DNA from 3 places in the Desulfotomaculum sp. genome. Region 1 is predicted to be linked to each of the others. Evidence: riboswitches for the same ligand, from Rfam matches in the RefSeq annotation. Region 1 holds a riboswitch; each other region holds the start of a gene.
What was found. Region 1 has a riboswitch for cyclic di-AMP ahead of AC1U9Z_RS04275 (LysM peptidoglycan-binding domain-containing protein). Riboswitches for the same ligand answer to the same signal wherever they lie in the genome.
Positions count from the first base shown of each region.

Region 2: another riboswitch for cyclic di-AMP. It lies ahead of eam (glutamate 2,3-aminomutase); the one in region 1 lies ahead of AC1U9Z_RS04275 (LysM peptidoglycan-binding domain-containing protein).
Region 3: another riboswitch for cyclic di-AMP. It lies ahead of AC1U9Z_RS10665 (CAP domain-containing protein); the one in region 1 lies ahead of AC1U9Z_RS04275 (LysM peptidoglycan-binding domain-containing protein).

Region 1 covers NZ_CEVWQM010000005.1:71,207-75,441, reverse strand. Annotated here, with positions in the region: tRNA gene AC1U9Z_RS04285 (tRNA-Arg) at 1-57, opposite strand, end outside; gene AC1U9Z_RS04280 (L-lactate dehydrogenase) at 276-1,223, opposite strand; cyclic di-AMP (ydaO/yuaA leader) riboswitch at 1,444-1,594, shown strand; gene AC1U9Z_RS04275 (LysM peptidoglycan-binding domain-containing protein) at 1,601-2,404, shown strand; gene AC1U9Z_RS04270 (endonuclease/exonuclease/phosphatase family protein) at 2,445-3,170, opposite strand; gene AC1U9Z_RS04265 (hypothetical protein) at 3,186-3,695, opposite strand; gene AC1U9Z_RS04260 (hypothetical protein) at 3,850-3,987, opposite strand; gene AC1U9Z_RS04255 (DUF2508 family protein) at 4,167-4,235, shown strand, end outside.
Region 2 covers NZ_CEVWQM010000003.1:135,580-139,814, forward strand. Annotated here, with positions in the region: gene AC1U9Z_RS02740 (hypothetical protein) at 1-258, opposite strand, end outside; gene AC1U9Z_RS02745 (hypothetical protein) at 334-534, opposite strand; gene eam (glutamate 2,3-aminomutase) at 640-1,908, opposite strand; cyclic di-AMP (ydaO/yuaA leader) riboswitch at 1,914-2,050, opposite strand; gene AC1U9Z_RS02755 (GntR family transcriptional regulator) at 2,158-2,769, opposite strand; gene hydG ([FeFe] hydrogenase H-cluster radical SAM maturase HydG) at 2,968-4,235, opposite strand, start outside.
Region 3 covers NZ_CEVWQM010000016.1:14,197-18,431, forward strand. Annotated here, with positions in the region: gene AC1U9Z_RS10660 (DUF3794 and LysM peptidoglycan-binding domain-containing protein) at 1-1,335, opposite strand, end outside; gene AC1U9Z_RS10665 (CAP domain-containing protein) at 1,530-2,534, opposite strand; cyclic di-AMP (ydaO/yuaA leader) riboswitch at 2,540-2,665, opposite strand; gene AC1U9Z_RS10670 (chymotrypsin family serine protease) at 2,858-3,865, opposite strand; gene yabG (sporulation peptidase YabG) at 3,933-4,235, opposite strand, start outside.

The DNA.
Region 1 (4,235 bases):
TCGAACCTGCGCTTCCGGCTCCGGAGGCCGGCGCTCTATCCCCTGAGCTACAGGCGCAAAATAATTGTGCTTTTTTATTATAACAATAATTTGTTTTTTTGCAAGTGGATAAATGTTGATTAGCAACAACTTTTAAATGATATCACAGCCTCTTGAACAGTTCAAGACCCTGAGTTAATTGCCAAGTTTGAAAATACGATTGACCATGAGCCATGAGCTAATGCCCATGGTTCATGGCTCAATAATGTCTCATCTAGCAACCAGTATGCGGAAAATCAAAAACCTGCCTGTTTAATGGCCTCTTTTAGTATATGTGCTGAATTTCTTAGGGCAGTTTCTTCTTCCTCCGTCATACTTATAGGGAGTACCTTGTCTCGTCCAGAGCCATTGACAATTGTAGGCAAACTGAAACAGCAATCTTGTATTCCGTAGAAATCATTGATCATACCGGACACGGTCAAGATAGAATCTTCATCCCTTAAGACGGCTTCACAAATTCTTTTTATAGAAACAGCTATGGCATAATAGGTTGCCTCCTTACGCTGAATAATCTCATAGGCTGCCGTGCGCACCCGATTGGCAATTTCATTTCTACAGATGGGCTCCAAACCTCGTAATTTAGAAAATTGCTCTAGGGGGATCCCTGCCACATCTGCTGTACTCCAGATAGGTACTTCAGAGTCACCATGCTCACCAATTATATAAGCATGAACATTACGAGGGTCCACATTACAATAATCAGCCACTTCTGCTCTAAATCTTGAGGTATCCAAAATTGTTCCTGAACCAAATACTTGGTTTGCAGGTAGGTTCGATATCTTTAAGGCGGCATAGGTTAAAACATCCACTGGATTAGCAACAATTAAATAAATGGCATTCGGACAATATTTTAACAACTGCGGTAAACTATCTTTTAAAATACTAACGTTCTTGTTGACCAAATCTAACCGTGTCTCACCGGGTTTTTGATTGGCTCCGGCTGTAAAGACAATAATATTAGAATCCTTACAATCCTCAAAGGAGCCTGCATATACATTAATGGGTTTAATAAAGGCTGCGGCATCCCCTAGATCCATCGCCTCCCCTTCTGCCTTTGCGTGACTAACATCAACCAAAACAAGGTCACTGGCCAAACCACTGGACATAATCGCAAAGGCTGCAGTCGACCCAACAAACCCCGCTCCTATAATAGCTATCTTGGCTCCCTTTCTTAATTTCACCATTGTTCACCCCTCGATTAATTTTCAAATTAACCATCATCACCCCAGCTCATACAACGGAGGCAAAATATACACCAAAACACGGCTCATAAAGCCGATGGCGGATGACTGACGCCGGATGGTTCATTTAGTATTTCCAGTTATTAAATACCTATGTCTCATGTATTTTCCAAATATTGTGGATAGACGTAAATCTGGAAAACATGTACAATGGTTTGTAACTAAAATAACTAGGCCGAATCTCCGTTTACCGGAGTACGGGGGATCAAAATTTATGGGGTGAATCCGCAATTTTATGGAGGTGTTTAAAATGCGGTAGGGTGCCCTCAACCCGAACCCGTCAACTAACCTCGGAGGCCCCAAGGAGGGTAAAAGTACATATGCGTTTTTTGCACCGCCTTAAACGGGTCATCGTATCCTTGTGTCTTTTTGCTATCCTCATGCCATCAACAGCTTTAGCCGCTCAATATACAGTGGTACCTGGTGACTCACTTTATTTAATTAGTCAAAAAGTTGGTGTTAGTATTACTCAGATCAAGACCGCCAATGGTCTTACCAGTGATGTTCTTGACCCTGGGCATGTTCTTACAATACCAGAGGCTAAACCTACGGAGATAAGCTATACGGTGAAGTCTGGTGATAGTCTCTATGCCATCGCCCAGAAGTTTGGTGTTGGGTTAAATACTATCATGCAGGTCAATGGGCTCACTAGTTCTACCATTCATCCTGGCAAACAACTTATAATTCCAGGGGCAAGTGTGAGGAATACCGCCGCTCCAGTGGCTGCTACCGTAAGCCGCAGTGCCCAAAGACCGGTTATTCCCTATGATGATGAAGATTTCGATTTGCTGGCACGTCTGGTCACTGCTGAAGCAGGAGGAGAACCGATGGAAGCCCAGATTAGTGTAGCAGCGGTTGTTATTAACCGGGTACAAAGTTCCATTTTCCCCAATAATATTCGCGACGTAATCTATGCCCAAAACCAGTTTTCTCCTGTCAGAAACGGTTGGATCAATAAACCTGCCACAGCCAATGCAATTAAAGCTGCCCAGGCAGCATTAGATGGTAATGATCCTACCAACGGGGCACTATATTTCTTTGATAAAGGTTCCACCAACTCATTTCTTCTCTCCCTGCCTGTAGCCGCTAATTATGGCAAAATGGTTTATGCAAAGGCAAAATAAATAACATAAGCACTGGCATGAATGCCAGTGCTTCTTATTTCTATAAAAACTGAATATCCTTATCGATTTCTGCATTCTCCATCAATCGTAAGGTTGCTTCTATGGGCAAATGATCGGAAGCCAGTGTGTGATAGGTAGTTGCAGATAGGGTATTCCATTCAGAAGATACAAAAATATAATCGATTTGCTCTTGTGGCTGTTGCGCAGGGTAAGTTTTATGGGGTTCACCCATATCGGTTGCATCTTTAAGAATCGTGGTAAGTAATCGGTACTCCTCCGATGTAGGACCATTATTAAAATCCCCCACTAGAATACAGGGATAAGAACATCTACCAATAATCCCCAATATATCCCTTACTTGATCCATTCTCTCCTCACGCTTTAACCCTAAGTGGGTACAAAAAAAGCTAATCTTTCTATGTTTTAATAGAATGATTGCCTCGAGTAAACCCCTTTTTTCTCCCTTACTGGGAAGCATATACTGCCTGTACAGAAGCACCGGCCAATGAGATAGAATTGCATTACCGAACTGGGCAACTCCCCAGTTCAGGTTGGGCCCGTAAACCCAATTTTTGTATAGCAGCTGCCCAAGTGTTTTGGCTTGATGAACAAAATGGCTGCGCGGCATATGTTTATCTACTTCTTGTAAGCCAATCAACTTACCTCCAGTATATGCCAGGGACTTAGCAATTTGGTGAATATCAACTGCTCCATTTATTCCCTGGGCATGACGGATATTATAGCTAACTACCCGGATAGGAAACAATTTTCACCACCCCCATTAGCTAAGATAATGTCCATATTCAATAACCTTTCGATTAAAGTTTAGCATATTACTTAAATAAGACATCATTCCCCGCACATTAAGGTCTGGGGGTATATTGGCTGCTTTATTGGCCAAATTTTTCAGCCCTTTATCCAGCCCTTTTAATAAAAAGCCTTCTTGGGCAGCCAGGGGACTTATTAATTGTTTATCATCCCCAATTAAGCCTCGATCCGGAAGCAATATTAGGTTTCGATAAAGCATAAATTGCGCCAACTGCTCCCAGGATTTAGAAGTAAAGCCGATCACTGTCATGTTTTCATCATCCCAAACGATATCCATTGTTATTAGGCATATTTCCAGGGTCTTGTTAATGATCAAATTCCATTCGAGGTGATACTCTACCTCTTCCCCCATTGCTCTGCGCTCGGCATACTGTGCCATTTCTTTTTTAATGGCAGGTACCACTAAAAAAATGCTATCTGCCAAAGTACCTATAATCTCGGGATAAATAATAGCTCCACCCATAGCCCTCCCCCATAATAACGGGTTCTCATTCTCATTTGTCTCGTTGAAATATGCTATGCGTTTAGGTATCCGTATGCTACTTTTTGTCTGATGGCAATAACCCGTGTCATAAAATAAAAAAGTTGGAAAACGTTTTCCAACTTTACACCCTTAGCTATGCACCATTTACTTTTCTAAAGGCCGCATACAATTTGTAGCAGCAACCCATCTTAATTTTCTTTTCACCCTCACCGATACGGGTTAGTTGCATTTTGCCATTGATAATTTTCATTTTGGCTATTACTTTTGCCATACTAACACCTCCTATGTTCTCTTGAGAAAATTATAACAATCACAATTTTTAGAAGCAAGCCTTTCGGTCTAAGTTGCAATTGTAAAACAATTCATTTGATTTTAAATCTATTTTACTTCTTGTACTACTTCTTCCTCCTTACTAATACACATTAACAAAGTGGACAAGGAGGTACTTTTATGAAAGTAGACAAGGAAATCTTTCTTTGCCTAATAAGGGATTTTTCCTGGGGTAAGCTTAAAAAAACG
Region 2 (4,235 bases), on a different contig from region 1:
TAAAGTTAATACTTCTTCCATATCCAGGTTGGAATTACTTACCTCATTCCTAGAAACACCCCATAATCTCTCAATAAACTGAAATATATGATTATAGGTCATATCTTCATCTTCATAGTACCTCTCTCTGATTTGATGAATATTAATAACCCGCATGGCCTTTTGAAAGAAATTTTTAGCCACCGGGCTTGTTTCACCAAGATATGAGCCTTTGTATGCTGCTCCTGCACCGGCCCCCAACACATATACTCTGGTCACCGGATTCCTCCTATCTACTATCGGCTAACCCTAGTATGGCGCATTGGCAAAAAAAAATAACCCGGTAGCGGGCTATTAATTAAACAAAATCCTGAATACTTGTCCCATAAAATATAAGCCCGAAAAACAAATTACCGCCAGGCCAAATCTCTTGACAAAAATTGAGTCATCCCCCTCTAACCACTGACGGGTACCTTCATATAGATCGGCTTCCGTTTCTTCACATACCAGTTGATGCGTTATAGAAAAATCCATCACCATCTCCGCACTTTTCATCATGACTCCCCCCGAACATTTGTTTTTATTATTTTATTACCAAACCTATGTTCGTGTCAAGGGTAAAAAATAAACCTGTCATACTATTATGACAGGTCTAAAAACTTAGTGTTTACCAGTAACATTATAGGAAATAACCCTCTTTTCCCAGGTTCGCATGACTACCTGCTCATCCTTATTCTCTAGAATATACTGTGGCAATATGGGTGTTTTCCCATAGCCATTGGGTGCATTAATAATATAAGTGGGGACAGCAAGTCCAGATGTATAGCCTCTCAGTTGTTCCATAATAGCAATACCATCATCAACACCAGTGATAAAATGCCTGGTTCCCTTTACTGCTTTAGCATGAAAAATATAGTAGGGCCGAACACGGATGGTCAATAGACTCTGGTTTAATCTCTTCATGACATCTGGTTGATTATTAATGTCTTTTAATAAAACAGCCTGATTACCAAGGACTACGCCTGCCTTAACCAACATATCGCAGGCCTTTTTTGCCTCAGGTGTAACTTCCAAGGGACTATTAAACTGTGTATTGATATAAAGCGGTGGGTGGCTTTCTAAAATACTGCAAAGTTCCGGTGTAATTCTTTGGGGCATTGTGACAGGTGTTCTGGTACCGATTCGTTTTATTTCCACATGGGAAATATTATCTAATTCCGTGAGCAGCCAATCGATTTGTTTATCTGATAATAACAAGGCATCGCCGCCTGTTATTAAGACATCCCTTATTTCAGTGTTCTCTCTGATATACTGCAGTGCTCCTTGCAGCACCTGTTTTGATTTGTGAACATCAATTTCGCCAATATTTCTACGCCTTTGGCAATGTCGACAATACATCGCACATTGGTTCGTAACATTAATAATAAGACGATCCGGGTATCTTCTGGTCACCCCCGGCACAGGTGAAGTATATTCTTCTCCCATAGGGTCTTCAACACCATAGCGATCCAAAATTTCTTCTACACAGGGGACAGCCTGCAGCCATACAGGGCCGCCATGCCCACTGGCCATTGCCAGGGCCATATAATAGGGAGAAACAGCCCAACGGTATTGACGCCCAACCTTTTCGATTGCTTCTTTTTCGTCCGTTGTAAGATCCACCAGTTGACTTAGAACCTTAACATCTTTAATACGCTTGGCCATTTGCCAACGCCAATCCTGCCATTGTTTCTCATCCGCCTGAAAAAAATTCAGAATATTCTTTTTAGCAAGGTTATGCTGCTCCTGAATTTCAAAACCATTACGTATGTTAACCTTGTTCTCCAGGTAACCACTAATGTTTGATTTTAACTCCTTGGCCCTTTTAAGGGCTATTTTTCTTTTAGTTTGTTCCGACCGAAAATCTTCTGAAATTAAATGTACAGACATAAAAAAACCCCTTTCTTTATAGCTTACGAAGTTAGCTGAAGGGTTCGGGTCGAAAGGTTAAAACCCTACTGAATATAATCAGATTCACCCCAAAAATCGGGTCCTCCGCTCCTGTATGAACAGGATTCAGCTCCTACAAACATTTATCTAGTTTTTGTAAGTTGTCACAACTCATTTTACCATGTAAGTTGCCTGTATGTAAATAAAAAAGAAAGGCATTCCGAAGGGAATTACCTTTCAAATTTCCTTTTAAACCCTTATTAAACCTTCATTGTCAGAAGCATTTAGGTGTCCATACACGGTTATAATATCCCCGGCCAAAATACGACTATCTGGAGCAGGGTCAACAATATCCCCTTGCCCTTTGCGAACAATCGCCAATACTTTACTTTCATTGAGCCTGCTTTGGGCCAATGTTTTTCCGACCAGAATGGAATCGGGTAAGACCTTCCAATCTTCAATTTTATTTAAACGGCTTTCCAAATGGTAGGTGTGTTGTAATAAGTCTTCTAAAAGTCTTGAAATTTCACCATTTACACGGTCTCTTTCCTTTAATAGTTCATGTAATTTTTCATGGATACCAGTCAAAACCATCCGCTGATCAAAATCATCCAAGTATTTTTGAGCCGCTGAAACAGACTTAACCACCACACCAATACCAGGAACCACATCAACGATGCCCACCTCTTGTAAGAGGGTTAGTGCTCGTCTGATGGTTTCCGGTGAAACACTATATTTTCCTGCCAAAGTGGATCGGCCAAATATTTTTTGCCCTTCCTGATATTCTCCCCGGACAATTCGTTCGGCTATATCTGCAGCAATGGTAACATACCTTGCCAGATGTAGGTCATGATTTACCACAATAAGCTCCTCCATAATATATTATACTAGCTACATATTATAACCCCGTATCCAAAAAAGCAAAAGGCTTTTTAGAAAAACTTGGCACACTTGCCCCTGGTCAGGCAGGGAAATAGGGAAAGTCCCGGCTTAATAAAAAAAACAGGAACTGCACCGTAAAACACAGTCCCTGTGGAATTATATTTTGTTAATTAAATCTTAGAAATAAAGATCCCGTTCCCCGTCCTCAATTTGTTTTACTCTCGCTTCCGTCAAATTTCTAATCTGATCATTTTTAATTTCTGCTAAATGTTGGCGGATAGTCTCCTCACCAACTGCCCTTGTCTCCGGGGATGCATAGTCAATTAAATATTCTTTAAAGGTAAGAATTGCATTGGGTTGGCAGACGTTTTGAATCTCCCCGCTTTTTGCCAAAGCCATAAAGCGATCACCCGTACGGCCCTTGCGGTAACAGGCTGTGCAATAACTGGGAAGCCAGCCAGATTGACAAACATTGCGCAATACATCATCGGGATGGCGGTGGTCATCAACATAAAATTGCGGTGATTCTTCTTCGCCACAGCTGCCACTGGTGCAATTTTGCTTTTCTTGTTCCTTTTTATAACCACCTACCCCGGTACAGGAGCCGGCGGATATTTGAGATACACCGTAGTTCAGCAGCATATCCCTCTGCTCCGGTCGCTCGCGGGTGGATAAAATAAGTCCGGTATAGGGAACAGCCAGACGAACAATAGCAACTATCTTCGCAAACTCCTCGTCCTTAACCAAATACGGGAAGCTTTCGTAGTCGATGCCCTGAGCAGGACGCAAACGGGGTACGGATATGGTGTGAGGCCCTACGCCAAAACGTTCCTCAAGGTGTTGAGCATGCAGCATCAAGCCCATGACCTCAAATTTATAGTCGTATAGGCCAAACAAAGCACCAAAGCCTACATCATCAATGCCCCCTAACATCGCTCGATCATGGGCCGTGGTATGCCAATCGTAATCAGCCTTGGGACCACTGGGGTGCATATTTTTATAGGTTTCCCGATGGTATGTTTCTTGGAAAAGGATATAGGTTCCGATACCTGCTTCCCTTAGCAGCTGATATTCTTCGATGGTGGTAGCAGCTATGTTTACGTTGCAGCGGCGGATACTGCCGTTTTCAAATTTCAAACTGTAAATGGTTTTTAGGCATTCCAAAACATACTCAATGGAGCATTCACCAGGATGCTCTCCTGCTTCCAGGGCCAATCTCTTATGGCCCAGGGATTCTAAAATCTTTACTTCCTCTGCCACTTCCGCTTGGCTTAATTTACGCCGGTTGAATTGATGATCTCTACGATAACCACAATAAACACAGTTGTTGACACAGTGATCACTGATATACAAGGGAGCAAACATGACCAGTCTTTTACCATAGATTTTCAATTTTATTTCACCGGCAACCTTAAACATTAAATCCAGTAATTCCTGATCGTCAT
Region 3 (4,235 bases), on a different contig from region 1:
CCCAGGTACATCAATAAAGGTCTTAAAGGTGACTTTTCGATGCAGCATATGCAAGGATTTATCCGCTTTCATTGCTGTATAAAGAACTTCAAACTCTACGGTGCCCTTAATTAATACCTTATCATGAATAATATCGATGTCCTTAATGGTGACATCCCCGACGGAAATTTCCCTTACTTTGTCAATATCAGGCTTACCATAGGGAGGTTCCTTGGAGTCCCGAACGATAACCTGCTTGCATTCCTCCGCAACCAAGCTTTCCATATCCAGTCTGGCGGTTTCTACATCTGCACCTTCAATCGCAGTAATTACATCTACTTCTCTGTCTTCCACCACACGTGCTCTTACTTTTATTACAATCATGGGAGAGAACTTACAGCCGTTTATATCGGCAAGGTCCATCTTACAAGATTCCACCATGGCATCCATGTAGACTTCCATACCCTGTTCAGCACCTTCAACCTCAATAAAGTTACTGAATTTAAAGGTCCTTTCAAAGGAGTGAACATGGTCCTTATAATACTTTTTATCTTGTTCAAAACCATGCCCGTGCTTATGTCCATGTTCATGTTTGCCGTGATCATGTTTGCCGTGATCTTTCTTTCTATCTGCTCGATATAGACATTCCATATCCACTTCGCCATCAAAGAGGATCTTGTTCCGAATAATTCTGGTATTGGTTATCTCCACATCACACATGCAGCGGATAACATCACTAATAATGAGATCCCTTTCATCGGGCAGTTCAAACTCATCATCAATTAGGATCTGCTTGGTATTGCTTCCCACCACTTGCTGCAGGTTCATTCTTTCTGTTTCACAGTTATAACCCTGGGGACATTCTGTTAAGGCGTTGACCTCCCGATCTTCAGTTACCCTAACGGTTATTTGAAGTACAGCAGCAACATCGTAGTCGCAATCCCGGGCCAGTTTTATGTTAATATCCTCGACCTCAAAGTCGATTTCAACATCCATGCCTGGCCGGGCACCCTCTACTTCAACAAAATCTGTAAAATCAAATTCTTCGGTAAAGCTATGCACAGACTGATCTTTTTTGAAAGCCGAATACATCACTTGCACCCGCAAGGTTCCCTCTACAATCACCTTATTAGGGATTACTTCAACTTTCCTTAACTTAACGATTGTGTCAATGGAAAGAATCTCTTCCATATCGGGTGTACCTGAGGGTAGCGTAAAGCTGTCTCGAATTATGGTTTGTTCTGTGTTTTCGCCAACAAGCTGTTTTACCCTAATTTGTTCTGTCCCGACGATCTGATTAGCCGGTTGGTTATTTATCTGCCGGAATTTTGGCTTGGGACTTTTCCTCATAACCATCAATCTTAGCCTCCTTTCAAGATATCTCCTTAATATATATATTGGATTGGCTGTAGAAATGTGCTGAAATTGTGGTCAATCCTTAAGAAAAAGCAAAAAAACGGGGGGAAATTTTTCCCCCCGTTTACATTTTATGGAATTGTCTGTTGTACAAGTTATTTAAGTTGTCCAATTAATTGGCTATTTTATGACCCTTAGCGCCGAGCAAATTGCTGAACCCAGATGTAGCCAGAGCCAGTATAACTTTGATATACGCCTACACCAATTTCATTGTAATTGGCATTTAAGATGTTCGCCCGGTGACCGGGGCTGTTCATCCAATCCTTCACGACCTGCTCAGGAGTTTTTTGACCCATGGCAATATTTTCCCCTGCTGCTTTGTAGCTGATACCAAATTTACGCATCATATCAAAGGGGGAGCCATAATTGGGAGATGTGTGAGAGAAATATCTGCTCTGATACATATCCTGCGCCTTTACCTGTGCAACTTTGGTTAAATCCTCTTTGGCAACCACAGGCTTTAGACCATTTTTTGCTCTTTCAGCATTAACCAAATCCACTACCTTCGTTTGAGCTTCATTCATAAAGGTAGTAGGCTCCTGGGGCACAGGTGTTGGCTCTGGTTGGGGAGCCGGCTTTGGTTCAGGTTGTGGTGCCGGTTGCGGCTCTGGTTTTGGCTCTGGTTTTGGCTCCGGTTTTGGTGCCGGTGCTGGCTGTTCCGGTTGCTGAATAGGCTCTGTAATGGGTTTATATGCTAATAGTTGAATACAAAGCTTACCAGAGCTGGTATCCGCAAAGGCCAAACCAATTCGATTGTATTTACTATTTAGGATCGAACTGCTGCCATAGTATTGAAGTTGCTTTTGGACCATCGATGCCACATCATTGCCGCGTACAGTGGTTTGTCCAAGGGTGCTATAACCACCGTTTTTGGCAATCGTTAACAGCATTGCGGAACTGGGAATTTGACCGGTTCTTTGATAATATGCCAAATTCTTGGCAGCTTGCCCGGACAGCTCTTGATCCGCCATCAGCGTTGCCAGACCACCTTTGGCGCGGGCTTCATTAACCAGTCTAACCATCTCTTGGCTATCATCGGTAGCCGCCATAGCTGACTGCGCCGTCATAACGGACATCATCATGGTTAATAGGAACAAGGTAGCCAGGAACATAGGAACTTTCTTCAAACGATACTGCATTTCTTTTCTCCTTTCCTTTTTGCCTCCGGAGTTAGCTGACGGGTTCGGGCAAGGAAATCCCTACCTTTAAAAGGATTCACCCCATAAACGGTTCCTCCGTACCCACTAAAGGGATTCGGCATCTGTAACTGGCGCTTTGCCTGTCCTAAATATACATAAATTAACCTAAATTGACAAAACCCGTAATAGCTGTTAATAATTTATTTAGTTGGTTAAAACAGGTGCACAAACAATTTTATGTAAAATAACACACTCTCCCGTGCGTATACCATATTTTTACACGGAACAAAAGCCCCGCTCTTATCGTCACGGGGCTTTCTTTCCTAGAACTCTACGTTTAGTTTATCCAAGACCACTTGAATATGATTGAAAACGGTCACCCTATCGGATCCGGCAAACAGTAAGCCAACTGCCCTATTGCCCTCTGTAAGGACTAAGGAACCACTATCTCCACCCTGGGATTTCATATCACAAATTACCTGATTGGAGAAATACGCATTACTATTGTCATCCATTTTTACTTGCATGGTGGTGCCTATGGCAGTAACTACTCCGGAGGTAATGCCCGTTGTTCTACCACTTTTAACGACCCTCATGCCGGGTTTTGCCTCTACAATCCCCTGCACTTTACCAATACCAAGTATCTCATCGGTAATCAGCTCGGGCTTGAGGGGCCGGGCAACAGCACAATCCACATGGTTTACTGCCCCTTCCCTTTTAAAGAATTTCAAATCATAATTGGGTCTAATCGTATGAACCAGCATGTTGGCAATCCTTGCTGCCCCGTTGGCTATGGGGCAGGTAGCAGGGGCCTCTCCCTTTTGGATAGGAATATACCTTAATAGTATTGCAATGCGGTCGTCCTTGGTGCCGCCATCATACTCACCTGGCTGCAATATAAGGTCTCCTGGGGCAGACCGACCGTCTTTCCCATCGGTGGCATTGGCTAAAATATGGTTATTTGAAAGAATAAGTGGCTCTCCCGTGGTACGATCGCGTACCATTGCCCCAAAGGTGCCAGCCGTTACCCGATAGTGTCCCAAACTAAATCCGGGTTGGGCGGGTCTGACATGTTTTTTTCTATCATCAGACAAAAAACGAATTTCACCAACTTCCACAACATCTGTTTCTAAACCATTAATCCTAAAGGGTACCTGTTCCTCCCTGCTTAAGCTTTCAGAACGTTCCTTTTTGGAGACAAAGATGATAATTGCCTTTTGCTCGGTTCTTTGCATGCCCACATGTTTATAGCCGACACCTACGCCTACAACATTTTTAATTCCAAGCAAACGCCATTTGGCTTTCTCCACAGTTTTCAAAAAATTTAACATAAAGGAAATCCCTCCTAAAATGTCCTAGATCATCATATGCTGGACTTTAGGAAGGGGTACTATGGTTTTAATATTCCGTTCTGGGTATGCCTAAGCGATGTTTTCCTCTGGTTTCCACCCCACCAATACCTTCAAAACCGGTAATGGTACTTTTAATAATTTCCCTTAAGGCAATGGGATCTTGAATGGAAGTATAGGCTATTTTTTCAACCACAAACACAGGATCATAGGCATGAATTAATACCCTTTTGGGGGAACTTGCAAAATTGGCACCGGCACTTAATACTACCTCATAGCAAGACTGGCAGGCACCGGCAAATATCACTAAATCATCCCGACTTTTTTCAAAGGTACGGGCAATTTTAACTGC